Regions from separate parts of the Desulforhopalus glucosivorans genome, predicted to be linked through region 1. Evidence: riboswitches for the same ligand, from Rfam matches in the RefSeq annotation. Region 1 holds a riboswitch; each other region holds the start of a gene.
The links. A riboswitch is a leader RNA that binds a small molecule or an ion and turns the genes downstream of it on or off. The one in region 1 is predicted to bind cobalamin.
Positions count from the first base shown of each region.

Region 2: it holds a riboswitch for cobalamin, as region 1 does, so the genes downstream of both, thiC (phosphomethylpyrimidine synthase ThiC) here and ACX6CI_RS20495 (ribonucleoside triphosphate reductase) in region 1, are expected to answer to the same signal.
Region 3: it holds a riboswitch for cobalamin, as region 1 does, so the genes downstream of both, ACX6CI_RS21600 (sodium:solute symporter family protein) here and ACX6CI_RS20495 (ribonucleoside triphosphate reductase) in region 1, are expected to answer to the same signal.
Region 4: it holds a riboswitch for cobalamin, as region 1 does, so the genes downstream of both, ACX6CI_RS12180 (sirohydrochlorin cobaltochelatase) here and ACX6CI_RS20495 (ribonucleoside triphosphate reductase) in region 1, are expected to answer to the same signal.

Region 1 covers NZ_AP044854.1:4,786,287-4,794,225, forward strand. Annotated here, with positions in the region: gene ACX6CI_RS20475 (PilZ domain-containing protein) at 150-506, shown strand; gene ACX6CI_RS20480 (PEP-CTERM sorting domain-containing protein) at 833-1,072, shown strand; gene ACX6CI_RS20485 (hypothetical protein) at 1,401-1,649, shown strand; gene ACX6CI_RS20490 (anaerobic ribonucleoside-triphosphate reductase activating protein) at 1,788-2,393, opposite strand; gene ACX6CI_RS20495 (ribonucleoside triphosphate reductase) at 2,390-4,537, opposite strand; cobalamin riboswitch at 4,570-4,782, opposite strand; gene ACX6CI_RS20500 (hypothetical protein) at 5,067-6,161, shown strand; gene ACX6CI_RS20505 (PKD domain-containing protein) at 6,501-6,932, shown strand; gene pyrB (aspartate carbamoyltransferase) at 7,131-7,939, shown strand, end outside.
Region 2 covers NZ_AP044854.1:2,427,322-2,435,260, forward strand. Annotated here, with positions in the region: gene ACX6CI_RS10530 (diguanylate cyclase) at 17-1,171, shown strand; gene ACX6CI_RS10535 (ABC transporter ATP-binding protein) at 1,232-2,857, shown strand; gene thiC (phosphomethylpyrimidine synthase ThiC) at 2,875-4,218, opposite strand; cobalamin riboswitch at 4,306-4,502, opposite strand; gene uvrC (excinuclease ABC subunit UvrC) at 4,726-6,537, shown strand; gene amaB (L-piperidine-6-carboxylate dehydrogenase) at 6,679-7,939, shown strand, end outside.
Region 3 covers NZ_AP044854.1:5,037,137-5,045,075, forward strand. Annotated here, with positions in the region: gene ACX6CI_RS21570 (hybrid sensor histidine kinase/response regulator) at 1-73, opposite strand, end outside; gene ACX6CI_RS21575 (TSUP family transporter) at 387-1,172, opposite strand; gene ACX6CI_RS21580 (sensor domain-containing diguanylate cyclase) at 1,398-2,300, shown strand; gene ACX6CI_RS21585 (bacteriohemerythrin) at 2,319-2,720, shown strand; gene ACX6CI_RS21590 (hypothetical protein) at 2,741-3,328, opposite strand; gene ACX6CI_RS21595 (hypothetical protein) at 3,419-3,613, opposite strand; cobalamin riboswitch at 3,834-4,040, shown strand; gene ACX6CI_RS21600 (sodium:solute symporter family protein) at 4,165-6,057, shown strand; gene ACX6CI_RS21605 (transporter substrate-binding domain-containing protein) at 6,315-7,939, shown strand, end outside.
Region 4 covers NZ_AP044854.1:2,809,061-2,816,999, forward strand. Annotated here, with positions in the region: gene ACX6CI_RS12170 (methyl-accepting chemotaxis protein) at 1-996, opposite strand, end outside; gene ACX6CI_RS12175 (sodium-dependent transporter) at 1,321-2,670, opposite strand; gene ACX6CI_RS12180 (sirohydrochlorin cobaltochelatase) at 2,884-3,873, opposite strand; cobalamin riboswitch at 3,994-4,174, opposite strand; gene ACX6CI_RS12185 (universal stress protein) at 4,266-4,694, opposite strand; gene ACX6CI_RS12190 (MarC family protein) at 5,270-5,872, opposite strand; gene ACX6CI_RS12195 (hypothetical protein) at 5,931-6,269, opposite strand; gene ACX6CI_RS12200 (DNA topoisomerase 3) at 6,644-7,939, shown strand, end outside.

The DNA.
Region 1 (7,939 bases):
AAAGATAATGCTCGTGTGATATAAGATAATGAGTGCCACTTGCAAAACAACCATCTTGGAGTATGGGGTCACCCGGCTCAATATCTCCGTTTTGCAGATAGCTTAGGAGTAAGCTTTTGAACTGATTATTCTTTATCAATGGAGATTGCATGAATAATGAGAGACGTGAAGTTGATCGGATTGAAAAGGAAAATGAATTTCATTACACAAAAGTCAAGGTTGATGATAATGGTACACAAAGCTTGAAAGGTTCGATGCTTGATTACAGTGTTGCTGGTCTGAGATTTGTAACTGATGAGCCTTTGGAAAAAAATACATCATTACTTATTCAGTTGGATCTGGCAGCTTTTGATGGTGATGGAGTTGATTGGAAGACTCTTTGGGAAACTGGCGATGCTGCAACGCTCAGTATTGTAGGCTCTGTAATGTGGTGTCTGGCGAGTAAGGTTGAGTCTAATGTTTTTGAGGTTGGGATGCGGTTTACCCAAAAGGCTGTTGAACAGTAAAAAGAATATCAGTCGTATTGTATCTCAATCACTATATTAAACCTGACCATATTTTGTGTCATTCTTAATTATTTTCTACAATATCGTAGCTCAGGTCTATTTATTGTAACTCTTTGTTCGTTTTTTCGAACTGCAGATTCGTGTGTTCCTGAATAGCGAACTCCTTTTGTGTTCGAGTATCTCTTGTCGTCTCAGTTGTTGTCTTATATGTGCAATGAAAACAGCATTCTAGGTGGTGTTTTTGTGAGTCGTTCGGTAGGGTGGCCTTCAGTTTGCAATACTATATGCTCAGAAGATGTAGCGTAAGCTTAAGGAGAACTGACCCCATGACAAAAGCATTCAATTATCTCAAATCTATTGTCTCAACCATTGTGCTACTAGTTGGAACCGCAACAAGCAGTTATGGTTCTCAAATAAGTAACCCTTTCAGTCAGAGTTTGGGTGGGCAGGCCCAAGTATTCCAGCTTAGTAATTCGACAGCTGAGCCTGAGACTATGCTCCTGCTGGGTATTGGACTTATCTTGTTGGCAGCAGTCGCTAAGAAAGGTAAGAAAAAACCGAATTGATTCTGAGGGTAATGCGCACTTCAAACTATTCTAGAAGTTTTTCACCCTCATATTTGCGAGTTGGTCGGTTGTAAATTTAAGTAATATTTCTGTTCTACTCTTGACTTTTCCTAACCAAAATTATCTGATTCTCTCTGCCTTGATTACCGGTATTTCCAATACCACGGCGGGTAGTAACCTTTCTTTAATTTACCCTATTTACGTCAATCAACTTTGTTATCCAGGTTAGACACAGCTAGTCTTGTCTACACCATTAATAATGGATATTATGTGAAATAAAATATCTGTATTGACAACATATTGATGAAATAAGGAACGAAATCACGCTATGAAAGTTAAAATAATGTACCACGATAAATGGAATGGTGGCGATGATGTGACCTACTATCCTGTTGAAGTAGAAATACTCAATAATTGTCCTCAGTGTGGTGGCCCTAGAGGCATAACCGTGCCACGTGAACATAGAGAGTTTGGCCGGAGCTATACTCTAGATAATTGGGAAAATCCCTGTGGCCATATTGATACCTATGAGGATGTGTATAGAGAAGCTGAGCGTTTAAGAGATGTTACCAAGTGATAGTGATCACTGGTTAAGCTTAGCCAGAAAATAGATTGTATAGAACGATAACAATGAAATGCCCCTCAGGTTGATTCACCCTGAGGGGCATCTTGATTACTATAGGTTAGTGTTCAGATTTGTAATAAGCCAAGGTGTTTAGTGGAGATTTGTTGATTGATCATTGATTTTAAATGGTTGCACGACATACCTGGATTTTTTCGGCAGGGACGTTTTAATTAGACTGAGATCATCTTCTGAGAGCATTGGTGAAAAGTGGGTTGTCCTAAAGTGGTGGGGTAAACCACTCTCTACAATACTGTTGATACTCTCTCTTATTCGTTCGAGATTAACCTCTGTCCCAGCAAGGAGTTCATATTTGTCCCACGGTGCTTTTATATCCATCGCAATATAATCAATGAGGTTTTGTTTAAGCAGATTGAAAATGGTCTCCGGTTTGCTGCCATTGGTGTCAAGTTTGACCTTGTAGCCCAAGGCTTTAATGGCAGTTGCAAAGAAAACAAGGTCTTTCTGTATTGTTGGTTCCCCCCCTGAGATAACAACTGCTGAGACAGTTGTACGCCGCTTTTCTAAATACTCCAGGACATCCTCGGCGCTTAATGATGAATGGCCAGCGCTTGTCGCAAGTAATGGCCTGTTGTGACAGAATGGACAGGCAAAATTGCAGCCTTGCAGGAAGATAACTATTGCAGGAGTTCCAGGATAATCGCAGAGAGATAGTTTTTGTAGGCCACCAATTATCATGGGCAGGACTCCATCTGGTAATGGCTTCTCTTTGAAAACTCGGCACGTTTTCCTGCGTTCCACTGTTTAACCGGCCGCATATATCCAACAACTCTCGAGTATATTTCTGTAGGTTCGTTGCAGGTGGTACAGGTCTCAACTTCCCCCTTTAAATATCCATGGGTTGGGCATATGGAAAATGATGGAGAAATGGTGAAGTATGGTATCTGATAGTTTTCGCACACTGATTTTATAAAAAGTTTAACAGCATTTGGATCCGGCGCGGCTTCCCCTAGAAATACATGTTGAACTGTCCCTCCGGTATATTGAGCCTGTAGGTTATTTTGTAAATTCAGGATATGAAAAATATCATCACTATAGTTAACCGGAAGTTGGGTTGAGTTGGTGTAAATTGGAATGGTTGGGCTGGTTTCAGTTGTCAGCCCTGCACTCATCTCAGGGAAGCGCTTCTGGTCCAGCTGTGCAAGCCTGAACCCGGTTCCTTCTGCAGGGGTGGCCTCAAGGTTGTAGTGATTTCCGGTTTCTTCCTGGAAATTTTGCAGTTGTTCTCTGATATATTGCAAAATCTCAAGGGCGAACTCCTGACCATTTTTTGTACCTATGTCAGTGTCCAGTAAGTTAAGTACGGCTTCATTTGCTCCAATGATACCAATGGTTGAAAAATGGTTGTCCCAGTAAGTTGTAAAGCGTTCTTTGATCTTTCTTAGATAGTATTTTGTGTAGGGGTAGAGGCCTTTTTCTGTGTACCGTTCCAGTGATTTACGTTTTATTTCAAGACTGTCTTTGGCAATTAGGAGACGCTTTTGTAACATCTCAAAAAACTCATCCCTGGTGCTTGCCTGGAATCCAATGGCCGCAAGGTTGATGGTTACAACACCGATGGAGCCAGTAAGTGGATTTGCACCAAAGAGGCCTCCACCCCGTTTCTCCAGTTCCCGGGTGTCAAGCCGTAAACGACAGCACATAGACCGGGCATCATCCATTGAAAGATCGGAGTTTACGAAGTTTGCAAAGTAGGGGATGCCATATTTGGCAGTGACATGCCAGAGTGAGTCCAGGTCACTGTTGTCCCAGTCGAATTCGTCGCTGATATTGTAGGTAGGGATGGGAAAGGTGAAGACTCTTGAGTTTGCATCGCCCCCAGACATTACCACAAGAAATGCTTCGTTAATCATGTTCATTTCATGCTGGAAATCCCCATATTTTTCAGCCTGTTCAACTCCTCCAATTATCACTGGTTGTGCAGCAAGAGCTGCTGGTGGTTGTAAGTCCATGGTGAGGTTAGTGAAGGGTGTTTGAAACCCCACACGGGTAGGAACATTGAGATTAAATATAAACTCCTGAATTGCTTGCTGCGTTTCTTTTTTGCTGAGTTTATCCGCCCTGATAAATGGGGCAAGAAGAGTATCAAAACTTGAAAAAGCCTGGGCGCCAGCGGCTTCTCCCTGAAGGGTATAGAAGAAATTCACAATTTGGCCAAGAGCGCTGCGAAAGTGTTTGGCAGGCCCTGACTCAGCTTTTCCTGCAACTCCTCTAAATCCATTTTTCAGTATGTCTTGAAGGTCCCATCCGACGCAGTAGACTGAAAGAAGCCCGAGGTCATGGAGGTGAATGTCTCCGCATTCATGGGCAGCACTTACTTCCTGTGGATAAATCCTGTGGAGCCAGTAGTTTTTGCTGATTTCATTGGCAACATAGTTGTTAAGACCCTGGAGCGAATAAGCCATATTACTGTTTTCTTCCACCTGCCAGTCGAGACGGTCGAGGTAATTGTCTATGAGCTGGATATCGGCTTGTTCAATCAACTCCCGCATTTTAGTTCGTTGATCCCGGTAGAGTATATAGGCCTTAGCTGTCTTTTTATAGGGAGAGTATAGAAGAGTCTCTTCTACAAGGTCCTGAATATCTTCTACTGATGGTGTACTGGTTGAAATGAGATCCTGGGCAAGGTTAAGCACTCTGATTGTAAGCCTCTTTGCTTCTGGTCTGTCAAATTCATCAGTTGCCTGGCCGGCTTTCCAGATGGCTTCGGTAATTTTTTCAGATTCAAATGAAACGATCTGCTGATTTCTTTTTTTCACGCCAGTAAAAAGAGCAGAAAAAATAGCGGTAAAAGGTTTGGGCTGCGGCAGTACTTGTGACATGGTTTACTCCCTTTCCACGAAGGCTGTAAAATGATGGGTATGGAATATTGGCAGGTTTTCGGACTCATGAACGTTGGGTTGTACTTGCCTACTGACCATCGCTTTCCAGACATCGTCCAGTGCTTTTGATGGTGGTCGTTTTCATTTACCGCTGCGGGACAGTCCCGGATTTTCACCAGGTTCCCTGTTGCCGCGCTTGTTCTAGCCCTGATCAAGGGGTAAGTACCTTCACGAAATTCATTCATAAAAAACAAATAAGCGTATACTTCGAGAAATGAATTTCTAAGGACTAAAGCGCACCAATATAGATTGATGTTGATTATATGGTATATGCTTTTTTAGTCAACACAAAATATTGTGTGTTTGTGGTTTTTGGCAGCTAGGCATTGTAAGGACAATTCCATTTTTTCTATTTCATCCTAAAGATATCTTTATAAGGTGCCGATGGAGATAAGTGTGAAAAGCTTTTATTAGTCAAGGATGACTGAGATAGCTTGAATTCTACATTAAAGCCAAGGAGGGCTCCAAAATGATAATTTCTGATTCAGCAATACAGCTCTTTTCTGAGCGAACTTCAGTTGAAATGCATCAAAAACGTGAATCTCTCACCGTCTGGAATGGAGATAAAGAACCACGCATATCCAGAGCAAATAGAGGTAGAGGACGTGAGTTAAATTCGTCCGTTGAACAGGTTCAGCGGGGAAACGATAAAGTCTCTTTAGGTCGTCACGGTCATATGAGAAACCGTCAGGTGAGTGAGACTGATATGGAAGTACCAGATGATCAAAAAAATACTGTAAGTCTGAATATGCGTGTTCTTCAAGCCATGTTTGAAAGGATTACGGGACGAAAATTTCAGATAGCTGAACCTGTTTCAGCAAATCAGGGCAATTTTGATGAATCCGCTGTTGTTGCAGCCAGTGAAGGAGAAGCTGTTGTGCCAGCAGAAGAAAGTGAGGGTTTTGGAATGGTCTATGACTACCATGAATCCCACTACGAATATGAAAAAACCGAGTTTCAAAGTGCAGGAGTTATTAAAACAGAGGATGGCCGGGAAATTGATTTTAATGTCAGCCTGTCCATGAGTCGTGAATTTTATAGCGAGCAGAATGTAAACATTCGGGCTGGTGATGCTCTGAAAGATCCTCTGGTTGTCAATTTCTCAGGAGGTGCTGCTGAGGTGACTCAGAGGGATTTTCACTTTGATATTGATGCAGATGGACAGTCGGATCAGATTGGTTTTGTGGGTCCCGGAAGCGGATTTCTTGCCCTTGATAAAAACGGCGACGGGGAAATAAATGATGGAAGCGAACTCTTTGGAGCATTGTCCGGGGACGGCTTCGCAGATCTGGCCGAATACGATACCGATGGAAATAACTGGATCGACGAAAATGATGATATCTATGATAGCTTAAGGATTTGGGCCAGGGATCAGCTTGGAGAAGAACAGCTGATGGGACTCGGTCAGGCAGGTGTAGGTGCTTTTTATCTTGGCCATGTTGAAACCTTGTTTTCGGTAAATGATAGCGATAACGTAATGCTCGGTCAGGTTAAAGAGACTGGTCTTGCGGTTATGGAAACGGGTCAGGTTGTGACCATGCAGCAGTTGGATCTCGTCGCCTGATAATGTTTCTCTCCATATGTTTTTCTTCCAAAGGTTTCGGCGTTAAGCTGAAACCTTTTTTTTTGGGGCACAGGTAGTGCAAAAAGAGTTCAGATGGTTCTGAATCAGGTGCAATTATTGTTGATATGCGATTGTGGTATGTCGATTAAGTTACTGTAAATAAGTGACTAGTGCGTTTTTGAGGGTTTGGCATGTGAATTGCTTTCTTATTTTCAGTGAAAATATGAAACAGTATCTGCCACTGGCAGAGCTCAGATATAGGCCATACAAGCGGAGCCTCTTCGGGAGAGGAACGGTTGTTGAAATAATGAGGCCATAGGACTTGAGGGATTTACAGCCATGAAAATGATTAAAAAAGGTAAGAACAATAATAGAGTAAAAATAGCAGCAGCTGTTCTATGTATATTTGGAGTAACAATTGTTGCTTTATCGGATGGTATTTCAACCGCTTCAGAATCAAAAGAACAATCACTGTTAACTGCCTTTACGGGAGGAGAAAATGAGGCGTTGCTGCCGGAGAGTTTGAAGGTTGTAGAAGAAGTTGACTTTGAAGGTAAGGCCCCACTGCAGATAAAGTTTGATTCCAAACAATTTGTAGGTCCTATGAACAGTTATGACTGGAATTTTGGTGACGGTGAAATGGCAAAAGGTGCTATTGCTTCGCACACCTTTGTGTCGGCTGGTACATATCATGTGACCTTAACAGCAAAAGCCAGCACTGGAATGACCCATCAGAAAAACATACTCGTTTCTGTCGAGCCTAAGGAATAATATATAGCATGTAATTTATAGGAAGATGAGTTTTACCCTTGTTGTGTTGGGCGGTATGTAATAGTTTGTAGCGGTTTAAATTTTTTTCCCAATGAAACGATGTAATCGCTTTTTCACTATATAATACTAGTCGCTTAGCCCGAATCAAATAGTGCCGTAAAGAAGTGCGGGTTAGAGAAACACGTAAGGAGAACAACTATGACAGCCCTTCCTTTCAAACATGTGGTCGAATCCCAGCAATTCGATCGTAATTTGTTGGAGATTGTGTTCGAGGTTGCAGATCAGATGAAGGCGGATCTTGCAGGAGAACGAAAATTTGCAAAGGCGCTTGACGGGAAAATCATGGCCTCGCTTTTTTATGAGTCCTCCACTCGTACTCGATTTTCTTTTGAGAGTTCCATTTTGCGCCTGGGTGGATCGGTCATTACAACTGAAAATGCCCGTGAATTTTCCAGTGCAGCAAAGGGAGAAACGCTTTCAGATTCCACTAAAATCATGAATGGGTATGCCGATGTCATCGTTATGCGCCATAATGAAGCTGGAAGTGCCGTACGGGCAGCAGAGGTCTCGGATATTCCTATCATCAATGCGGGGGATGGTGCAGGCCAGCATCCAACCCAGGCCTTACTCGATATGTATACCATTGTTGATACCTTCCCCAAGTTTAAAAGTCTTAAGGTTGCCATGGTAGGTGATCTACGCTATGGAAGAACGGTTCGATCCCTCTGTTATCTCCTGACCAAGTATGAGGGTGTTGAGATTATCTTCGTATCCCCTTCTGTGTGTAAGATGGAGGCTGATATTAAGGAATATCTCGATAAATATGAAGTGCAATGGCGGGAAGAGTCAGACCTTGCAGAAGTTGCCAAAGAGGCTGATTGTATCTACATGACCCGAGTGCAAAAAGAGCGATTTCACTCCATAGATGATTATGAGGCTGCTGCGAGTAAATACATTCTTTCTAAAGAAATTGTAGAGACTATGAAAGAGGATGCGATCATTATGCA
Region 2 (7,939 bases), 2.4 Mb from region 1:
CCTGAAATGGAGGCCTATGCAATCCATGCTCAGACAAAATCTACTCAAGCTACGATCTGAAAGCCCAAATGATGATGCCCTTATCCAGAACATTGAAATACTCGTAAAAGAGGAAGGGCCACTCGCCATCCAACAGACGTTTCATCTCTTAGGTGACGTCGATCTACCTTTGTCTGAATGCTATAGACACTGGCGCAACCTCCTTGACCATCGCCAGGAGATGATGACAAAATTAGGGCGACCTGTCAATCTCACCACCGTATTCTGCGATTACCTGCAGAACACGACACATTTTTTAGATTACCCACGCATCATTGAGACTGCTCGCTACGAAAATGCAGTGCGTAAAAGCCATTACGACACCCTTACCGGACTTTTTAACCGGAGTTATTTTGATGAAGTATATAGCCAGCAGGTCGCTGTTGCCAAAAGATACAGTGAGGATTTTACCGTACTCTTTCTCGACATAGACAATTTTAAAGCTATAAATGATGACTATGGTCACCATAGCGGTGACACTGTGCTGAAAACAATCGCTGGTATTATCGCCAAAGAAAAACGAGATAGTGATATTGCTGCACGTTTTGGAGGAGAAGAGTTTATTCTTCTCCTTACCCATTCAGACAATATCAGCTCCTATGTATTTGCAGAACGACTTCGACAAAAAATAGCTGAACATGAATTTTCCTTCTCTGGTACCACACGAAAGATTACCATAAGTGGAGGTATTGCTTCATTCCCATTCAATAGTGGAAACCCGGAAGAATTGATTGAAATGGCAGATAGTGCCATGTATCTTTCAAAAGGTGCCGGGAAGAATCGTATATCCCATTACAAATATGAGAAGCGACGCTATATACGAGTGAAAATTGAGGAACAGGTTCTCTCTAAAGAGTTGGATTTTAGCAGCACACCACCAGTCAACGGTACAAGCAAGGATATTTGTGTAGGAGGTATTCTCTTTGAAAATGACAAACCACTCCTGCTGGGATCGCTCATTTCAGTCCAAATACAGCTGGCAGAAAGCCAAAGTCCTGTCATACTGATCGGCAATGTTGTACGAGTCGAATTGCTCGACTCAGGTAAATATGATATAGGAATGACCACCTCTTTCAAGGAACTCGATGACATCGTATATAAGGAAATTGCGTCCATCCTGCCCATCGATTAATCACATCAACACCCAACCCTTTAACACTGTTTTACGGTTGTTTTAACTCACTGACCAATAATGCTTCTCGAAATCGATAATTTCAATTTATGGTTTAACGGTTACGACCAAAATGGTCACAAAACCAGAACCCAAACTCTTTTTGACATCAGTCTCACCCTTGACCGTGGCAAAACACTGGTACTCGCGGGTGAATCCGGCTCTGGGAAATCAATTACTGCCCTCTCTATTCTTCGCCTGCTTGAAACAAGCACCAATGTATCATCAACCGGTACCATCGCCATTGATGGTGTTGATCTATCTTCTCTTACCAGTGCTGAAATACGCTCAATTCGAGGCAGCAAAGCAGCAATGATTTTCCAGGAGCCCATGAGCTCACTTAACCCGGTATACACCATCGGCAACCAGCTCATAGAGCCGCTCATGCTCCACAGAGGGTTTGATAAAAAAGAGGCGCGTGAACAGGCCTACCATTACCTTGCTAAAACCGGTATCGACGATGCAGAGCGACGTTTTTGCTCTTATCCCCATGAACTCTCGGGTGGACAAAGACAACGGGCGATGATTGCAATGGCACTTGCAGGAAATCCTTCTCTCTTAATTGCAGATGAACCAACGACCGCTCTTGATGTAACCATTCAAGCACAGATCCTTACCCTTATAAAAGAGCTGCAGATTGAGCTCGCCATGGGCCTGCTTCTTATCACCCACGATCTCTCCATAGTGCGTGACCAGGCAGACCACGTCTGCATTATGAAAGAAGGATGCATCGTTGAATCCGGCCCCACAGGGCAAATATTTACGAACCCACAACATTCCTATACTAAAACGCTACTCTCGGCACTACCGCAAGGCACAAAGCAACCTGCACCATCCGGGCCAATACTACTGAGTACAAAAGATCTAACCTGTAGTTTTGATCAGAAAAATAAATGGGCAAACCCGTTTAAGAAGTCACAAACAACGATAAAGGCAGTTAATAAAATTAACTTATCGATAAAGGGAGGGACAACCTGCGGGATTGTTGGAGAATCAGGTTCCGGTAAGACCACTCTTGCCATGTCTCTGCTACGACTCAATCAGAGTGTTGGTGATATTTTTTTTAACGGGGTAAATCTACAAAGTCTTTCCCAAAAAAAACTGGGACCACTTCGCAGTGATTTTCAGATAGTATTTCAAGATCCTTTCTCATCCCTTTCACCCCGTCTTTCTGTTATGCAAATTGTCGAAGAAGGACTTCAGGTTCACCGCCCCGAGCTGAGTCGTGCCGAGCGCGCAGTCCTGGTAAACGAGACATTACATGAAGTGGGTTTAGATGAAGAAATGTCCAGTCGCTATCCCCATGAATTTTCTGGTGGACAGAGACAACGAATCGCCATTGCACGGGCAATCATACTTAAACCAAAATTTATTATACTCGACGAACCGACATCTGCTCTTGATGTAACCATCCAGAAGCAGATCATAGAACTACTACTCGCCCTGCAGCAAAAACATAATATGAGCTATATGTTTATTTCCCATGACCTCAGGGTAATCAGAGCAGTTTCAGATTATGTGGCGGTGCTTAAAGATGGAATTATTGTAGAGTCCGGGCCCACTGCTCAGATCTTTGAAGCACCTGAGCATGAGTATACCCGAACTCTTTTTTCAGCCTTGAACTTAGAGAAAATAGCACCTCTCTAACCGAGCCTTAAAAATAGTTACTCTTCAGTGACCAGTTCTTTTTCTTTTTTCTGAGAGCACTTATCGCCTGCGATGTCATCTTTAAAAAGAGAGTGCCCTCTTTCCATCGCACAGAAATCACCGCACATGGTACAGGTGGACTCATTCTCTGGCTTTCTACTTTGACGAACCTCTGTCATTTTTTCAGGAAACATTGAAAGCTTGAAATACTCTTCAAAATCACTGTCTCTTCTGGCAATGGCTGCCTTCTTTTCCACCTCTCGCTTCTCAGGATATTTTGCAATATCACCGATTCTTGCTGCAAGCCGTGTAGCCCGAACGCCTTCACGAACATCGTCTTCAGTTGGCAGTGCCAAGTGCTCGGCGGGGGTAATGTAGCAGATTAGATCTGCCCCATGCCACGCAGACTGAGCAGCACCAATGGCTGCTGTAATATGATCATAACCGGCACCGGTATCTGCAGGGAGTGGTCCAAGTACATAATATGGAGCCCCACCGCTCATTGCCTTTTCAAGCATGATATTACCGCTTATCTCGTCAAGAGGAACATGCCCCGGGCCTTCCACCATCATCTGGCAACCCATGTTTCTACCAAGTTCTGCAAGTTCACAGTTGATGATCATTTCAGCCATCTGCGCCCTGTCATGACTATCGTGAATTGCACCTGCACGAATACCATTTCCAAGGGATAAAACAGCATCATACTTCTTCATCAGCTCACAGACCCTGTCGAACTGCTCATACAGAGGGTTTTCTCTGTTATGGTATTCCATCCATGAAACCATAAAGGTACCACCTTTAGAGACAAGGCCTCCATAACGAAACCCCTGCTTACGAAGTCTCTCGATGGAGAACCTGTTAATACCACAATGGATAGCCATGAAACTAATACCATCCTGAAGTTGTCTTTCAATAAGTTCAAAGAGGTATTCAGGATCCAGCTTATTGGGGTTTCTATACTTTTTAGTGGCTTCGGCAAATGCCTGATAGAGAGGAACGTTACCCACAGGAAGAGAGCAGCTGCCAAGGACAGATCTGCGGATTGCATCAAGATCCCCGCCAGTTGAAAGTTCCATCAGGGTATCAACTTTTTCATGCTCTGCAATACGAGCTTTTCTGATCTCAAGTTCAACATCAGATATATCCGACGAAGTACCTATAGATGCGTTGATTTTTGTCCGTAGACCTTTACCGATTCCTACTATTTTCTGGTGGGGTCTAACAGCACATCCAGGGATTACAATATGTCCTTTTGCAACACGATCCCTAATCTCTTCTCCGCTGAAACCTTCATCATTTGCAACCTGTTGCATCTGAGCGGTGACCGTCCCTTCATTTGCCAATTCAATCTGTGTTTTCATTGCATTCTCCATACAGTTACCCCACCCATGGGCAATAAAAAAGTCCGTACCACGGCAAGCGTGATACGGACTTTTTTACGGACGGGAAAGTCTATGTTCAAACAGGCAGGTCTTCTGACTTACGGATCATCCTCCATCTGCACCTTCCCACTTTTTGAGTATTAAAAAGCAGTGGTGTATAGCAGATGTTGTCCCCGCTTACAGCGCTGGCCCAACGCTACGGATTTTCACCGTATTCCCTTTTCAGTAACATAACAGTTACCACCTGTGAGATATGTAGTTTTACTGCAGGCAAATTACAGGAAAAATTTATTTATGTAAATCCCTATTTTGCAATTGTAAGCATGTAGCCTTTTTGGAAAAATGTTGTACCGTAAACCAGGTGAGACAAGTGAACACAGACATATCACTCTCAACAAAACCGTTCGCCAGCACCACTACAAAAATTTACGTTTTGATCGTAAATACAGATCCATACAAAGAATTACTAAGGTTATTTACAACACAATGTTTCCCCAATCAATTCTATCATCAGCCCCGCACACACCGGGGGTTTACATTATGCAGGACCAGAAATCCACAGTCCTGTATGTAGGCAAGGCCAAGGATCTGCATAAACGGCTGTCATCATATGCACGGTTTTCAGCAGCCGAACATAATAAAACCAGCATAATGCTTCAAAAAGTCAGTAAAGTTGACGTTCTACTCACCCATACCGAGAAAGAAGCTCTGATCTTAGAGGCTTCTCTTATTAAAAAGCATAAACCCAAATATAATATCATTCTCCGCGATGATAAAAACTACCCATACATCAAGGTTACAGTACAGGAAGAATGGCCAAGAGTACATATGGCAAGAAGGAAGTCCCGTGACAAGGCACGCTACTTTGGTCCATACTCATCATCTGGAGCCATGTGGTCTACGCTCCGTCTTATCGCAAAGCTTTTCCCTCTTCGAAACTGCAAGGGTGGCAAGCTGAAAAAAAGAGACCGCCCCTGCCTCAATCGTCAAATTGGTAAATGCCTGGCACCATGTGCAGGAAATGCTGATCGTAAGCTGTATATGGAGCATGTGAAAAAAATCATCATGCTGCTTGAGGGGCGTAACAGAGACCTGATCAAATCATTAAACGAGCAGATGCAGGCAGCCGCACAAGCACTCGAATTTGAAAAAGCAGCAACGCTCAGAGATCAGGTTGGCGCTCTATCTAAAACACTTGAGAAACAGGTCATTTCTGCAAGCCACACCATGAATCAGGATGTCTTTGGCTTTGCTAGAAAAGACGCCGCTGTCACTGTCTCTCTGTTATTTATTCGCAATGGACTGATTAATGGCAGTCGGTCCTTCTTCCTCGCTGACCCTTATGGTGATGACGCCTCAATCCTGTCTCAGGTACTCAGCCAGTTCTACACAGATGAGACAGTAGTGCCCTCTGAGATTCTCCTCCCCTTTAGCCCAAGCGACCTTGACCTCCACAGCGAATTCTTAAGCGATAAATCAACCACCAGGGTCGAGCTAAAAATTCCCCAGCGGGGTGAGAAATTACAACTCATAGCCATGGCGAATACCAATGCAATGCAGGTCTTTGAAGAAAAGGAGAAAAAGAAAAGTTCCTGGGAACATTTAAGTAAAACAATGTGCAAGACCCTCCACCTCGACCGCGCACCAAACCGTATTGAGTGTCTGGATATTTCAAACATCAGCGGCAAGCAAGCTGTGGGCTCACTTGTATGTTTTACCAATGGTGAAAAGGACACCTCCAACTTCAGGCACTATAAAATTCGAACCGTTGATGGGCCAAATGACTACGCCATGATGAAAGAGGTCCTTGAAAGACGACTCACAAGAGGGATTGAAGAGGACACCCTTCCTGATATGTTTGTGGTTGATGGTGGCAAGGGGCAGCTTGGTATGGCACTCGCCGTGGCAAAAGACCTTGGTATTACCAAAGATATTGATTGGATTGGCATAGCCAAAGAAAAGGAAGATGAAGGTGAAAAACTGTACAAACCTGATCGCAAAAACCCCATCGTTCTGCTGCCCCATAATCCGATCATCCTCTATCTCATGAGAATTCGTGATGAATCTCACAGGTTTGGTGTAACCTTTCATAGAAAGCTGCGTAACAAGGCAACACTCACATCAGAACTTGACCGAATACCTGGCATTGGAACGGAGAAAAAGAAACAGTTACTCAAACACATGGGAAGCCTCAAACGTGTAAAAACAGCGAATATTGAAGAACTGTGCGAGGTCCAGGGTATTGGTCCTGAAATCGCATCAACAATATTCAATTTCTTCAACCAGTCAGTAACTTAAAGCGAATACCTAATGTTTCTTGGAGCGCAATTACTCCAGCAGTAGACGAGATAAAACATCAGTCAACTCCACTTGACTCTCACCTATTTTGCTGACATAATTATAGAATAAAACAAACAATTTTATGGACCGGGGGGCCCAATGAATTTTCTTGATGAGCTGTACCTTGAAAAAACTATGTCAGGTACATCGACTGGCACCAAATGGCTTGAAAGTAATGGTAAAAAGAAAATAGCTGTCACGTCACCAGTTGACGGTGAGACTTTTGCCCATGTCACCAAGGCCACGGGGAAGGATTATCAGCTTGTCATCGAACAAGCTGAAGAAAGCTTCAAAGCTTGGCGTACTACGCCTGCCCCCCAAAGAGGTGAAATAGTCAGGCAGATAGGCTTGCGAGTCCGTGATTTCAAACTGCCACTGGGTACCCTGATATCCTACGAAACAGGTAAGCCTCTCCAGGAAGGTCTGGGTGAGGTCCAGGAACTCATTGATATATGCGACTATTGTGTTGGACAGTCCAGAATGCTCTATGGAATGACAACCATGTCTGAAAGACCTGAACACCGCCTCTTTGAGCAGTACCAGCCCTTAGGGATTGTAGGTATTGTGACCGCCTTTAATTTCCCCATGGCAGTTTGGGGGTGGAATGCCATGATCGCAGCCATCTGTGGCGATGTGTCGGTCTGGAAACCTTCTTCCAAGGCTCCAGTATCAGCGATTGCTCTACATAAGATCATTGCAAGGGTTCTTGACCAGAATCACCTTCCTGAAGGCATCTTCTCCCTTATTATCGGTGACCGCGACAATGTTGGCAAAAAGCTGCTGGAAGACAAACGTATCCCACTTATCTCTTTTACCGGCTCCGTTAATTCAGGAAAGCTCGCAGCCAAAACCGTTGCAGACAGGCTGGGTAAGAGCATACTTGAGCTTGGTGGCAACAATGCAATTATCATCACAGAACACGCCGACCTAAAACTTGCTATCCCGGCCGCCGTCTTTGGAGCTGTAGGAACAACAGGCCAACGCTGCACCTCAACAAGACGTCTTATCATCCACAAATCCCGCTACAAAGCAGTTAAAGAACACCTGATAACTGCCTACAATAGCGTCAGTGTTGGCAACCCCCTCCTTGAACTAAACCACATGGGGCCACTCATCGACAAGGAGAGCGTCAAAACATACCAAAAGGCAATCAAGGCCATAGCTAAGCAGGGTGGCGAGATCCTCTTTGGTGGAAATGTCCTTAAAGGCGAAGGGTATGAGTCACAGTGTTATGTGGAGCCTACAATTGTACAAATAGACAAAGACGCCGCCATTGTAGCCGAAGAAACATTTGCCCCCATCCTCTACCTCCTTGAATATGACGGCCCTGTTGAAAATGGTATAGCCATAAATAACAGCG
Region 3 (7,939 bases), 250 kb from region 1:
TTAATCTGTTGTTCTCTGCAGTCAGAGTAGCAATACGTTCTTCCAGTTCTATTTGGGATGTGTTGTTTGTCATTATGTCAGGAAGAATTTCAGGTGTGAAATCATCTCTTCTACTTGGTGTGAAAACCTCGGTTCCATCCTACTTGATAAGGAACGTTTTGAGCCCTTTGCAATGTCTAAGTCTTTCAACATCGTGTTAAAGCCTATTATATATGGCACCTATCGGTCAAGCTAAAAGCAAGCCTTGTCTGAGGGTTGTCTGGTATTTTAGTAGACTGCGTTTATTGAAGAAACGACGAGTTTGATAGAAATTATCAAAAGAGGAGGGGTTCTAGACTAACCTGTGTAACCAAGATGAGAAGTGTTGAATTCTGTTTCTTGTGAGGCTAATGATAGATGAGCATCACAAGTGCTCGGACAATTCCTGTCAAAGAAAGGATGAGTAGCAGGACGAGGGCTATTTTTTTGAAAAAATCTGGGCTTGCCACATTGAATACCCTTTGGCCAATTGCAACACCAAACACCAGAACTGGTAAGGAGACTACTGCGAAGATAAGGGCGTCCCCTCCTATCATGCCGTGACTGCCAGCAAATATCAGGGCGTAAATATCCGTTGCAAAAAAGGTGGCAATCAGGGTGGCTCGGGTTGACGCCACCTGTGCATCTGTTGACAGCAAAAAGGTTACAATAGGCAAGCCTCCAAGTGCGGCTGTTCCATTGCAGATTCCTGAAATAAGGCCAAGCCCACTATGTACAGTAAGAGTCCTGGGATCATTGTAGTTAAGGCCTTTTAAGATAAGTAAGGCAAATACCAGCACTGTGCTCGATATAACAAGCCGCATGGTATCAGGATTGGTGTAAGCGAGAAGTGACATACCAACGGGAGTACCTACCAGAATGCCAATACCTAGTGCTCCGATAAGACCCCAGTTAATGTTTTTCCAGGCTCGTGGCAGCAAGTGGGCGCTTGCAATAATTTCAAGGAGCAGGGCTAGCACGACTGTTTGGCTGGGGATAATAATGAAACTAAGCCCGGTGACAAGAATAGCTGAAAACCCAAACCCGGTAAGGCCCCGTATAAGGGATGCAATAAAAAGAAGGGTGACTGCGAAGAACAGCTCTCCTCTGGAGAATTCACTAAACAGCTGTGTGGCTGCGCTGGGGTCAAACAATGTATTTCCTTACTAAAAATGAAGTGTTTAGGTAATACTGAACTCTTCTATAGTTTTTCCCCACAATTTTCAAGTCCAATACCTCTAAGTGCTGTGAACAGATGACCTCATCTGAAAGTCTGGAGGCCTTGACTTCTTGCCCCCTGATAGTGATACAATAAAATCAGAGCAAAACGGCTCAAGTGATACGGCCCAACAATCAAGTGAAAAACTGCGGATGTTTCTATGACTGATCTTGACCCAAAACTGCAAAGATTTCTCAACCATCTCCATGATGGGCTCTATTGTGTTGATACAAACATGGTCGTCACCTATTGGAATAAGGCGGCAGAGCATGTTTCCGGATTTATTGCAGAGGAGGTTGTTGGCAGGTCCTGTTCCGATAATATTCTCACCCACGTAGATGAGAATGGTAGGAGTCTCTGTCATTCTCTTTGTCCTCTCGGAGCAACTATTAAAGACGATGTTCCCCGTGAAGCCACGATATATATGCATCACAAGGATGGTCACAGGATCCCGGTTTCTGTCCGTGTTAATTCTCTGAAAAATGATGAGGGTGAAATCATAGGTGGAGTTGAACTCTTTACCGATATTTCAAATAATGAGGCAAATGCCCTTAGACTTAAGGAACTCGAACAACTTGCTCTTCTTGATAATTTAACTCAACTTGCCAATCGTCATTATCTAGATCGTGAAATGATAGGCCGGATGGAGGAGTTTGAGCGTTATAATGTATCTTTTGGTGTGCTACTTATGGATATTGATCATTTCAAAAGTGTTAATGACAACTACGGCCATGATGTGGGGGATGACGTGTTGAAGTGTGTTGCCAATACGCTGGTTGCTACATCGCGACCATTTGATCTGTATGGCAGGTGGGGAGGCGAGGAGTTTTTGGCTATTATACGAAATGTGAACAACACAGAGCTTGAAATTGTAGCCGACAGAGTACGTGCAATGGTGGAGAATTCCTATGTTATGCTTAATGGTAAAAAGCTCTCTGTTACAATTTCAATAGGTGCAACCTCAATACGACCAAAAGATGATGTCAAAAAAATACTGAAAAGGGCTGATACATTATTGTATAAAAGTAAGGCAAACGGCAGAAACCGGGTTACTATCCTATAGTTGGAATGGAGGCTGAGAATGGCAGTGATAAAGTGGCGTGATTCCTATAGTACAGGGATTGAGGTAGTGGATGATGAACATAAGAAACTGGTTGATCTCATTGAAGCCATGTACACAAGTATTCGAGATAAGGAACCAAAAGAGACGGTGGAAAGGGTGCTCACAGAGATAGTGGAGTACACGCAAACCCATTTCAACAATGAAGAAGCATTGATGGAGGAGAAGGAGTATCCGGACTTGGAGACCCATAAGGCTGAGCATCAAAACCTTATTGAGGAGGTCGGTGAATATAAAGACAGGTTACTCAATGATTTTCCAGATGGCAGGCAGGAGCTGTATCGCTTTTTAAGAGAGTGGCTCATTAACCATATAATGGAGTCCGATAAGGCCTTTGGTGCCTATGTCAGTGAACAAGTGTAGGTAAGATTAATGGTGTAGGATTAATCCAGTAAATAATCAAGGGCCTGGTCATCGGGCAGGCCTTCCTGACTTGATTGGAGGAGATTGTTTTCGTCTCCAAAAAACCAGAGTCGCTGGGAACTTGTCTCTCCAGGTATTGAAGAAGTGTGGTCTTTGTAGCTTGGATTGAGCCCTTGTTGTTTTGCGAGTGTCATAATCCTTGATTTAGCGATTTTTGCAGATCGTAGCTCATCTGTGAGTAGAGGTTTGGGGGAAAGGTGTTCTTGTACCATTGCCAGCAAAAAGAAATTTTTCTGAACGGCGACGACCTTTTCATTCATACTAAAAAAGAATTCCATAACGTCTTCTTTGAGTATGTCTTCTTTTACTGCCTCGTTAAAGTGAGTGTCCTTGTAAACACGCATCCACTCCTGAGCGCAACGGCTGCACTTTTCAAATTCCCGCTTCATCATCTCTTTGGATTCTTGCGGCATTTGAGAACTGACACCTTCAGCATATTCGGCCAGCTCATTCTTCATGGCATTGAGCTCTGCCATGTCTTTTTCAACGATATCGGCTGCCATCTTCTTAAGGTAATCGTATATTTCTGTTGTCGCTTCGTTGTTCATTTTGGCTTCCTGATATTTGAGTTGCTTAGTTTTCTTGGCAAAAGTAGATGTCTGTGTTGAAATATATTAAGGAATGCAAAAGCGAGGGCTTTAATCTTCCTCCTGAAATGAGATTTCCATATCTATCATTTCCTTAGCCCTTTCCATTGCCCTTTGTGCCTTTTCTCCACCCATCTTAACATGTTGAGATTTACCACTCGGATCTGTGATATCAAAACTAAATTTGGCGCACAAATTGTTACTGGCTGTAATTGAAATAGTCCAACCTTTATACCTTTCTGTCATTTTTGAGTCCATAATGGTGAGCCTCATAAATCTGTTGATTGTCTCGAACGGGTATTTACCTCATCCTGTCATGCACTAAAAGCAGTGTGATAGATGTTGGAAGGTATTCTACCCTAACAGGTAGAACTTGACAGTATTCTGCTTATACAATACATGATAGGAATGTCGAATTAAATAGTATATTCGGCACACAATTCAGGTAATGTTTGTTGGTGATCCTTTTGTAGGATCCATGCCTGTTGCGCCATAGGGTGCAACAGGGTGCAGGGAACCCGGTGTGACTCCGGGACGGACCCGCCGCTGTATGTGAGGACGAACCCCGTAAAATGTCACTGTACTGTCTGATTTCTCTTCGAAACAGTATGGGAAGGCACGGGAAGTAGGGTGAATCATAAGTCAGAATATCTGCCAGACAAGCAATCAATTTCTCGGAGACATGGTATCCCCCCGGGCTGACACGTGTTGGTTCGGTTTAATCTGGACCACGCATCGATGTGCAATGTGGAAACAGCCGACAATCTGGTTGGAGCTGACATTGCAAAGGAGGGTGTATGGACGGGTATCTGATCTTTGTTTTACTTCTCGCTGGCTATATCATGCTGCTTATTGGTACCGGCTACTATTTCAACAAACGGCAGACTTCAATTCGGGAGTTTATGTTGGCGGGGAGAAGGGCCGGTGCTTTTTCGGTGGGGTTTTCAGCCGCTGCATCCTGGCTGACAGCAGGTGCACTTCTTGCGGTTATCGGTTTCTTTATGTTGCTTGGTATGGGCTCTGTGTGGGGTTTTGTGGCTCCCAATATCCTTGCTCTGCTTCTCCTTGCATTGTTTGTCGGTAAAATTCGCTCCATCCCGGCCATGACCCAGCCGGAATTGCTGGAGATCCGCTACGGATCCTTTCTGCGAACGCCGGTTGCCCTTATTATTATTGTTGTCATGATTCTCTTTGCCGTGGCAGATATTAAAGGTTTCGCTCTTGTTCTGGAGGTTTTTTATGGAATCAGTAGTCTTCATGCGGCTCTGATTGTTGGACTTTCAGTGGCGGTCTATGTTTCCTTAGGTGGTTTGTCGGCAGTACTTGCAACCGATGTTATTCAGTTTCTTTGTCTCTCCTCTTTTGTCCTAATTATGGCAGTACTTGTAATCTCGGGAGCGGGAGATGTCTCCGGGATGGATCTGGGCCAGATGGCTGCATCCCTTGATAGTGGCTGGTGGAATCCCTTATCCATTGGATTGCCCATGGTGTTAATCTTCTGTTGTGCAATTATTCCTGGCTGGGTTACAGAGCAGGACCCATGGCAAAAGGTCTGGGCGGCTCGTGACACAGGATCAGCAAGAGCTGGGCTTGTTCTTGGATCTATTCTGGTTGCAGTTGTTTTTGCAGGATGTGCACTTATCGCTCTTGGGCTGCAGTTTATCTATCCGGATATTGCAGCCATGGGCTTTCCCATGGGAATGGCAAAAGCGGAACCGGCACTTCTAAACTTCATAATGGATGGAGGATACTCTCATTTGATTGTAGCTCTATTTGCCATAGCACTAGCTACCGCCGCCATGTCATGTGCAGACACATTTGCAGCATCAGGTGCAACCTGTGTGGCACGGGACATTTATCAGCGGCGAATTAACCCTGCGGCATCGATGCAGCAGATGCTGGCTGTTAACAGGTTCAGCGTTCTTTTCATTATTGCTTGTGCTACCATCGGCTCTTTTTTTATACACTCCATAATCGATGCAATTCATATCGCGACCTTCATCGCAAGTGCCTCATACTTCTTTGTGTTGATGGGTGGTATTTTTTGGCAAAGGGGAACCGGAGCAGGAGCCACTGCTTCTATGTTTACAGGTTTTATTTTGCAATGTACCTTTGTTGTAGTCGACCTTATCAAGGCCCAAGCAGGGGGGCCTCCATACCTTGAATCATTGCATCCACTTTTGATGGGACATGGCGTGATAGTCGCAATGACAGCGAGTGGACTCGTCTATGTTGTTGTCTCTCTTGTCACAAAGCCGTCTGAGATATTCAGGTTAGCACCCTTTTTCAAAGGGAAAGCCAAAGAGCTCGCCCATATAAATGGCAGTAAAGCCGCTTCCGAACAAATGCCTGCTTCTGTAGATGTAGCCGAGATTATTAAAGGAAGTCAGGTCTATATATATATGGATGTCGATCTGCCCGAGGGTCTGACGTGGCTGGAGTTTGTGGAGCTTATGCGTACAAGCCATCCTCATTGGATCTCACTTTCAGGGCTTGATTCGATTCGTCGTTGTACAAGGCCAGAAATACTCTCCTGTGTTTCTGTTATTCCAGGGCAACAAGGAACAAGTGCCTGTCTTGAAATTGAAGGAACCCAGTCAGGTCTTGGAGAGTTGCGCGATGAGGTGACACGAGCCTATCTGGAGATTGTCGATACCTTGCCTGCAGTCGACCATCGAGCAACCGTCTGATATTTTTACCTTCATACGCTGTAATTGTGCCGGAATGTTTTCATGGAGCAGACCGGCACACATGTATTGATGTAATTCTGATTGGTAATATATGCTTATATTTGTTAGGTAAAGGTAGGGTGTACGTTTATGAATGAGCTAGTTTTCCTATGGGAATAATTCTTGACTCAATTCATTTTACCTACAGTTTCACCTGTTTCATCTCACTAATTCTTATTCTTGTTTTCATGAGATATTTAGGTTAGGCACGATCATACATGATATACCTACAGAGATTCTTATACCTGTCTGTCTTTCTCCCCCTTCTACTACTTCTTTCCGGTCAATTATCCTATGGAGAAACTGACCATCTTCTTACGGTTAAGGTTGGTGTCTACGAAAATCCTCCCAAGGTATATACCAATGCAAATGGAGATGTTGCAGGGATCTTTCCTGATATCCTGGAGGTGATCGCCGGTGAAGAGGGCTGGCATCTTGAATATGTTCACGGAACCTGGGAAGAAGGACTGAAAAGACTGTCTCTTGGCGAAATAGATGTGATGGTTGATATCGCTTTTTCGAAGAAAAGAGCGAAAAAGATGTTGTTTACGAAAGAAAATATCTTTCTCAACTGGGGCTGTATCTATACAAGAGAAGGGCTGGTTGTTGAGTCACTTATTGAGCTTAAAGGTAAAACAGTCGCAACAGTTAAGGGTGATATCCATAGCGTGGGAGAGAGTGGTATTCTACAGCTCAATGAGAGATTCGACCTTGGTTTGAAGTTTGTCTTTGTCGATAGTTACGCCGAAGCGTTAGCGCAAGTAGAAACAGGAGAGGCTGATGCTGGGGTAGTTAACAGGCTATTTGGTATTATTTCTGAAGACCTCTATGCGGTCCAAAAGTCTTCTGTGGTCTTTAACTCAGTACGGCTTAAATACGCATTCTCCCCCCAGGCTGCTGAGCGAAACCTGCCAGAAGCAGTGGACGATCATGTCCACCGCTTGAAACAAAACCCTGAGTCAGTATTTCATGAAATTATTAACTCATATCTTGCAGGCATTGAATATGATCTGGACGCTTATCAAGACATGAAGCCTCTGGATTTAACAAACGAAGAGCTGGAGTGGCTGAAAACAGGGCACAGCATCCGTGTTGGGGTTGATCCAGCATTTGCTCCTTACAGTTATAGGGATACAAGTGGGGCCTACCAGGGTCTTGTCATTGATATTCTCCAGCTTGTGACCCAGCACCTTGGTTTAAATATTGAGATTGCACAGGGGCTGTCGTGGCGTAAGATCATGGAAGGGGCGAGAAAAAACGAACTAGATCTCATACTGACAGCAGCTAAGCTCGATAGTCGGCTCGATTTTATGAACTTTTCTGATGTCTACCTTCCAACTCCCCTGGTCATTATGACGAGAGAAAATAACTTCACTATTGAAGGGCCGGAAGATATAGAAGGAAAACGGGTTGCACTGGTCAATGGTTACGCTGTGACTGAGCGGTTACTGAATAAATATCCAGGGCTCTCTCCGGTAATGGTGGAGAATCCACTGGCTGGACTTGCAGCCGTTTCTGCCGGCGAAGCTGACTGCTATGTCGGTGTTCTTGGTGTAGTTGATTATCTGCTGCGAAAAGGGGGTATTTCTAATCTGAAGGTCGCAGGCCGCTTTGACATGCTCTGTACAGGTCAGAGCGTTGCTGTGAGAAAGGATTGGCCCATTCTTTTGACAATATTAGATAAGGCCTTTAAGGCAATATCTGAAAAGAAAAAAAGTGAGATACATGATAAATGGATTTTTTCACTATCTCTTTTAGACGGCCCAGCTGCACTGCAGGAAGAAAATGCACTGACAAAAGAGGAAACAGAGTGGGTTTTGGAACATCGAGATATTACTCTGGG
Region 4 (7,939 bases), 2.0 Mb from region 1:
TGCAATAACTACAATAACCATTGCACCAAGTATAATGAGTAACATTGTGTTTCGAAGAGAATAAACGGCGGCAAAAACTGTGTCAGTTGCCCCTGTGGTAATCATCACCCACTCAACTCCTGGAATATCGACAGGGTCATAACGAACAAATTCCGTGCCCCCTGTACTCCCGATTTTTTCTCCAAAACCTGAGTTTCCACCCAATGCCAACTCAATAAATTTATCTGATTTGTCCTCACCCACCTTACCTGATTTTACAACACGATCAGTTCGCAAACCGGTCTTACCAGCCGACCGACCAACAAGATAACTCTCACTCGTATCATCCATACCGCTACGCTGTTGAACAATAGCATTAAATTTATCCACAGGTATTCGCAGGGCAATATACCCCTGGGGCTTATCAAACCTGTCTTTAACATGAGCTATCATAAATGCAGTCTGTATATTATTATCTGGAGCATATGGGGCAAAATCTGCAAAAATATTACCATCAGGATTAATCGATATTTTTTCGTAGGCGCTGCCAAGACTCGACTCCTTTAGAGCACTGTTTGGAATGTTCATGCCTAAATCAGCCCCTTTGGCAGTGCTATATATAAGGTTTCCTTCCATTGAAATCATAAGCAGATCGTAGAAGCCATACTGCTCTACCATGCTTTTTATAGACGCTTCTTTAAATTCAACAAGAGTCCTCCATGAATCATCATCAACTGTATTGCCTGCTGCAACATAGGCATCATTAAAGGTGCGCATACTAGCTTGCATATATGGATCAGTCTGTATGATACTTAGGGCTGAATTTAACTGGGAAAAATACTCTTTAACGTGGTTACGTTTTGTTTCCTGCACAGCCGCAAATTTGGAGACAACTTCAGCTTGCAAAGCGTCACTGGCTTTTTCGATTGCAATATAGGTTACAGAAGCGAGAGGGATTAAACTAACTAGAATAAATGTGGCCAGCAGTTTCACTTTAATCGTCATTTTCTTGAACATCTCTTCAATCCTTCATTGGTAAAGTTAACATTAGAAATCTGCACATTTAAAACCAATGCACTCATTATCCTTCTATGAAAAGCGTATAACAAAAAACACTCAGATACAAATATGCGCCTTCATTTTCATTACAAAATAATGAACATCTGTTTTTTTGATTTCCCACATATCGGTCAATCTGTGGATCATAAAGAGAGAGGAAGTTACAATAAAAGGTGGGTAGAAGTAGAACTAAACATCTGATGATCAACAAAAAAAAAGGTCGCTAGACCCGGCTTGAAAAACCCTTGTCAGCGACCTTGAAGAAGGATGGGATCGGTCAAACTACATGTTGATCACACCAATCTTTGTGAGAAAAACAATTAATACAGCAACCGGAGCAATATAACGGATGGTGAAATACCAGATATTAAAGGTGGTGAGGTAACGACTTCCTTCATCGGTAATTTCTGCCTGTGCAATTTTCTTATCTAAGATAAAACCTGTATAAATAGCAATCAGTAGACCACCAATTGGCAGCATAAAGTTACTCGCTACATAGTCCAGGGAGTCAAGCACTTCCATTCCTTTTATTATCTTCACATTACTCAAAGTTGAATAAGACAATGCAGAAGGAATACCTGCCAGGTAGACTGCAATAGTCATAAAAATGGTCGCCTTTTTCCTGTCGTACTTTTTCTCATCAATCATAAATGCGGTCAATACCTCAAGAAGAGATATCGCTGATGACAGAGCTGCAAAAGCTAAGAGAAGGAAAAAGAGAACCGCTAAAACACCACCCAATGGAATAGTAGCAAACACCTGTGGAAGGGTTTTAAAAATCAAGCCGGGTCCACCTCCAGGTTCCATTCCCACAGAAAAAACAATTGGGAAAATAGCAAGACCTGCAATGATAGCTACGAGAGTATCAAGAAATGCAATTCGAATAGCAACGGGATAGATAGCCTCTTTTTTATCCATGTAACTTGCATAGGTAATCATGGCTCCCATGGCAAGACTCAAGGTGAAAAACGAATGGCCAATGGCCTCGAGAACACCGTTAATGGTAAGTTTTGAAAAGTCGGGGTAGAGCATAAACTTCAACCCTTCAACGGCTCCGCTGGTGGTCATCGCATACACTGCCATAACGATAAGGATTCCAAACAGAGTCGGCATCAGCACACGATTCCAACGTTCGATTCCCTTTTTAACTCCACTGATTACCGCAATTAGACAAAGTCCCATAAAACCGGTAAGGCAGATAAGTTGACGTTGAGGATCTGTTACAAGGGCACCGAACATACCGGAAATCGTTTCGGGATCATGGCCTGCAAAACCGCCACTAAGTGATGTAAACAGATAATCAAGGGTCCAACCGGCAACTACTCCATAATAGGATAAAATAATAAATGCTGAGGCAAGACTGAGCCACCCTATGCTTTTCCAGAAAACGGAGTTTGGAGTCAATTCACGAAAGGAACCGACAACATCTTTTTGTGAATGTCGACCGATGAGAAACTCAGCCATGAGAATTGGTAAACCGCAAAACATAATGGCAACGAGATACACCAACACAAAGGCACCACCACCATTCATCCCCGTAATAAATGGGAATTTCCAAATATTTCCAAGACCTACGGCTGAACCGACAGCTGCCAGAATAAAACCAAACCTACTGCTCCAATGATTACGCACAAAAGCCTCCTTTACACTCAGATTATAAGATTGGCGGTAATGTAGACGAAAGACTGATCATGTCAACAATTTTGTGGCTTTTTTTTGCGTTTTTATTGTTTTTAAATTGAAAAAATTAACAATTACAGAAACTGCATAAAGAAGGGAGGGGGACAGAGGGCGAACAGGGATGGCCGGGCTCACGACCATCCTTGTTCTTGGTGATACATACTACTACTTCAGGTGGATACCTCTTTCTTTTGCTGCATCAGCGATGTGATCAACAAAAATTTTGGCAAACTCTGTATTGGACCCGAGTCCTTCCAATACAGGATTCACATCAAAACCTTCTTTGGTTAAAACTGATTTCCAAGAGTCTTCTTCAGGACCTGCCATGTCATTGGTGGCATGATCACCAGCCACTATCATAAATGGCTTCAGCAATACTTTTTGGGTCTTAGCATACTTTAAATGACCTATAAAATCAGTGATTGCAGGAGAACCTTCTACAACACCAACAAAAGTAGTTACATCCGGATACGCTTCACGCATTTTTTTCTGAGTTTCAGCATAAATACCTGTAGACCAGTGCTCATTGCCGTGTCCCATATAGACAAGAATAGCATTCTCTTCTTTTGCCTGTTGAGCATCCCCTTCAAGGGTTTTTATAACTGCATCCACATCGTCATGATAGGGATAAACGTCACCGGGCATACCAAGGGCAGGACGCCCCATGACAATTGAGTGAATTGGGTTCCACTTCTTTTTCATGGTTCGAATAGAAGCAAGGCCGTTTACATATTGTTGAAGATCATGGGACTGTTCCATGAAAAACATATGGGTTGGCTGTACCACGATATTGGTATATCCATCTTCTAAAAGATCACCTATTGTTGCGATAAAATTCTTCACATAGAGGATCTCTTCAGGGATTCCCTGATCGAGCCATTTTTGCGGTTCTGCCTGACGTTTTTTCCATACAGAGCGAATAATATTTGAAGTAAAGGTCATGCGTACTTCCGTCTTGGGATATGCCTTCTTCACCTCGTCCTGGATATTAATGATTGATGACACAGCAGACGGAACCGTCGTTCCAAAACTTGCGAGAACTATGGCATTTTTTCCGGAACCAGGGATCCCTTTAGCACCGGAAGCAAATGCAGAGACAGAGAAAACACACAAATAAACCAGTACTGCGGTTATACCACACCAACCTTTCTTCATTGCAAATCTCCCAGATAATTGACCAACCTGTTTAAATAAAAAAATCCCGGATCATATAAAATGATCCGGGATTCCCTGATATCCTCGTCTCTTGTGTAGTGTCCCTGTCCAGAGGAAAACTCTACAATGTAATTTCAGATAGGTCTTCTGACTCCCGGATCATCCTAATCACCACGTCTTCCCGGCATATGCCAGTGACTTATATGTGGTTTTCGTCCCCGGTTACAGCGGCGGGCCCGTTCCGGACTTATACCGGATTCCCTTTTAAGCATCTTAATGCACCTGAAAGTTGTTAAAGAAGACCGTAATTTCAGAAACAAGTCAAGCTTTTTTCACTTATTATCAATCACCTACAAAGTAGTATTGTTTTTCGTTGTGCACGAGAATCATTTTCATGGAACAATCAAAACCGGACAAAATATTTTATTAAGCACCTTATGGGTTACACTGCCTAAAAAGAGGCCGCCAATATTTGAGTGACCATGGGAGCCCATAATGATCAAATCATATTCTTTTGATTTAGCACGCTCGGTCAACACCTCTCCCGGTGAGCCAGAGACTGATTCGAGAGTATATTCCGGACCATTTCCGGAAAAAACAGCACCTGCTTTTAACAGACAATCCTTCACAGCTATCTTCCTGTTGTCTCGGATCTGCTCAATAACGTCATCGGACACTTCGGAACCATGTAATTGCCAATCATCACAATATATTACATTAATATGGGCCCCTGTGAGTTTTGCAACACCAAGGGCATACTCAGCGGCATGCATTGAGTATTTAGAACCATCAAAGGGAAGAAGAATATTTTTGATATCCATTAGAAGCCTCCTGTTACATTGAGTTAACGTAATGAAATTCCACCCCAATACGATGAAACAGAGAAACCAACAGCCGCAACAGACAAAGCCGAACCTCCTCATCCTGAGGTGGTTCGGCTTCAACCTTCACTTACATAAATTCTACAGTTAACAGACTGCAACTGCAGGATTATAAAGAGCCCACATCAGGCATATATGTTAACATTCACTGTTCTCTTATTGTATGACAGGAAGCTGTGATTTTCAATACAACAGCGTAGTAGTGCAATAAACACTACCCATCACAGCGCTGCGGATATCCCACGAGTATTGAAGGATAAGGTGCGTTTTACACCCACAACAGGCGCACTGCCAAGCAATGCCACAACTCAACGATGCTTGCGTAGTGTATACAATTTCATTTCTTATCAGTATCTTACCCCAGAAAAGCTGTCAAAAAACAGGTCGCCTAGACTCCGAGAAAACGGGAGAACCTTTTAACATTGCGAACGTAACATTACTTCCAGATAAGTGAACGTAGTGAGACATTAGGGGACTTATCTCGTTTATCGGGCATATTTAAAAAAGCTTAAAAGCTAAGACATGAGACCTTTCACACCATCAGCAATAAATTGAATAGCAAGAGAGGCAAGTAGCACTCCAAGCAGTCTTTTGAACACATCGTTTGCTGTCTGCCCCACAAGGTGCACCAACGGTTTTGCAAACAAAAAACAGATGAGGGTCAAAACATAAATTATAACAACAGCTGCAACTAATGGCAAAAAGGATATTTCTTGTTCACGAACCCCTGAGAACAGAAGGATTGTAAGAGTTAGGCAACCAGGTCCTGCAATAAGGGGGATGGAAAGAGGGAAAACAGAAATATCATCATACGTTAAATCACCCTCATCATCTTTGGCACTATCAGGTTTAGTAATCATTCCAAAGGCAGCATAGAAAATCAGGAGACCACCGGCAATCTTAAAGGACTCCATCTCAATACCGAGGGTTGTCAATAGTCCCACACCCCAAAAACCAAAGCAGAGGACCAGAAGCAGTGACAAACTCACTGATCGAATTGCCATCCTACGACAATAGCCTGCATCGTTCCCCTTTGTCAGGGCATTGAAAATGAGCGAAGCACCAATGGGGTCAACAATCACAAAATATGCAATAAATGCGTTTATAAAACTATCCACTTATCAACACCCTCCTTTATTAAAATGAATGTACGCGAACCACTTGCTAAAAGACTCATCACAAACCGTACTTTCTTTTAAGAGATTTGTGAAAAAACACCAACGCTGAGCAACCGGTAAACAATGCAACAGCCCCAATAATGATAGCAAGACGACCCCAGGGCAAACCATGTTCAACCCGCATGGCCTGTATTACCATCAGAGTCCTGATCCATTCAACAACTCCCAAAACAAGGGCCACTTGGACAACACGTACCACCCAGCCTTTCTTATAGAAAAGCATCAAAGGGAAAAGAAGTCCTGCAACAACTACTATCGTCTGTCCATCACGCATAAAGTGAGCTGCCAGCAGCCAAAAACTCATGATGACTGGAATATGTAAAAGAAATCCCATCATTATCCTTTTTAAAATTAAGTTTTACTTCGATAAGCCATGCAAAAAATCATAACTTTGCACTGCAGATATACTGGAGATACCAAAGATAGGCGATATCAGTGTTGCTCCTATAACTCCATCCGTAACCATACTCTTTTACTCTTCTAGTTCAATTGAAGAAAAGAGTCGTTACCTGTAGAACAGCTTCGCTCTATGTCAAAATTTTAGATGATTTTTTTTGCTAAGTGGGATAGGAAAGTCGATCGATTGACGTTACAATACGTATAATATGTTTTACATAATTCAGTTGGCGAATCAGGCAAACTCCCCGTAAAAGTTTGCATATATAGAGCTCTTTGAAGCACAAAACAACTCCGGTATAACAAGAGTAATTAATGGGAAAAACGCTACTCATTGCAGAAAAGCCAAGCGTTGGCAAAGATCTCGCAACCTATCTTGGAATCGAAAGCCGTGGAAGAGGTTTTTTCTCCTGTAAAGGGGATATCATCTGTACCTGGTGTATCGGTCACATCCTCGAACAGGCTGATCCTGATGCCTACGATCCCAAGTTTAAAAGATGGAAAGCTGAAGACCTACCCATAATACCTGAAAACTGGATTCTCGAACCAATTCCCCGTACCCGCGATCAACTGCAGATCATTGACAACCTCTTAAAAAATACGGACAAGGTCATTAATGCTGGCGACCCTGAACGTGAAGGACAACTGATTGTTGATGAGGTTCTAGATTTTCTTGGCTACGAAGGACCTGCCGAGCGACTGTGGATTTCTGCTCTTGATATTCGTACCATTAAAAAAGGGTTTTCAAATCTTAGGGATAATAACGAATTTAAAAATATAAAAAACGCCGCCATCTGCAGATCCAATGCGGACTGGCTCGTTGGTATTAATGTTACCCGTGGACTCACCCTTGCTGCCTGCCAGCCTGATACTGTCCTCTCAGCAGGCAGGGTTCAAACCCCAACACTTTCACTTGTGGTAGACCGCGACCGTGAAGTAGAGCAATTTACTAAGAAACCCTACTGGGTCATGCGGGCTAATGTTGAGCACGAAGAAGGTACATTTGTTGCCACATGGGAGCCAGATGAACTTGCCCAGGGTCTTGATGCTGAAGGCCGCCTTGTAAATGAAAAAATTGGGGATGAACTCGCCTTGAAAATGCGAGGTGCCCCTGGCGTTGTTGTTACTAAAAAGGATACTCTTAAGAAGAAAAAGCCCCCTCTTCCCTTTTTACTCTCTGATCTGCAAAAAAAAGCTGAGGATAAATTTGGCTATTCTCCTAAACAAACTCTTGAGATCGGCCAGGGTCTGTATGAACGGCATAAGGTCCTGACCTATATGCGAACCGAGTGCAGGTATTTACCAAACGAAATGTTTGAAGATGCACCTTCAATCATTGAATGTCTAAGAAAACAGCAAATAGAAGGTGCAGCAGATGCAGATATAACACTGCAGTCCCCTGCCTGGAATACCAAGAAGCAAGGTGCGGAAGCTCACCATGGTATCATTCCAACTGAAGTGTTACCAAGGAACCTTTCCCCTGAAGAAGTTAATATTTACCAGCTTGTTGCCAAACGTTTTCTCAAACAATTCTACCCAGACTACCAATACTACTCAAGCAGTGCTGAAATTGAAGTAAATGGGGAGAAGTGGAAAGGTAGCGGTATTTCA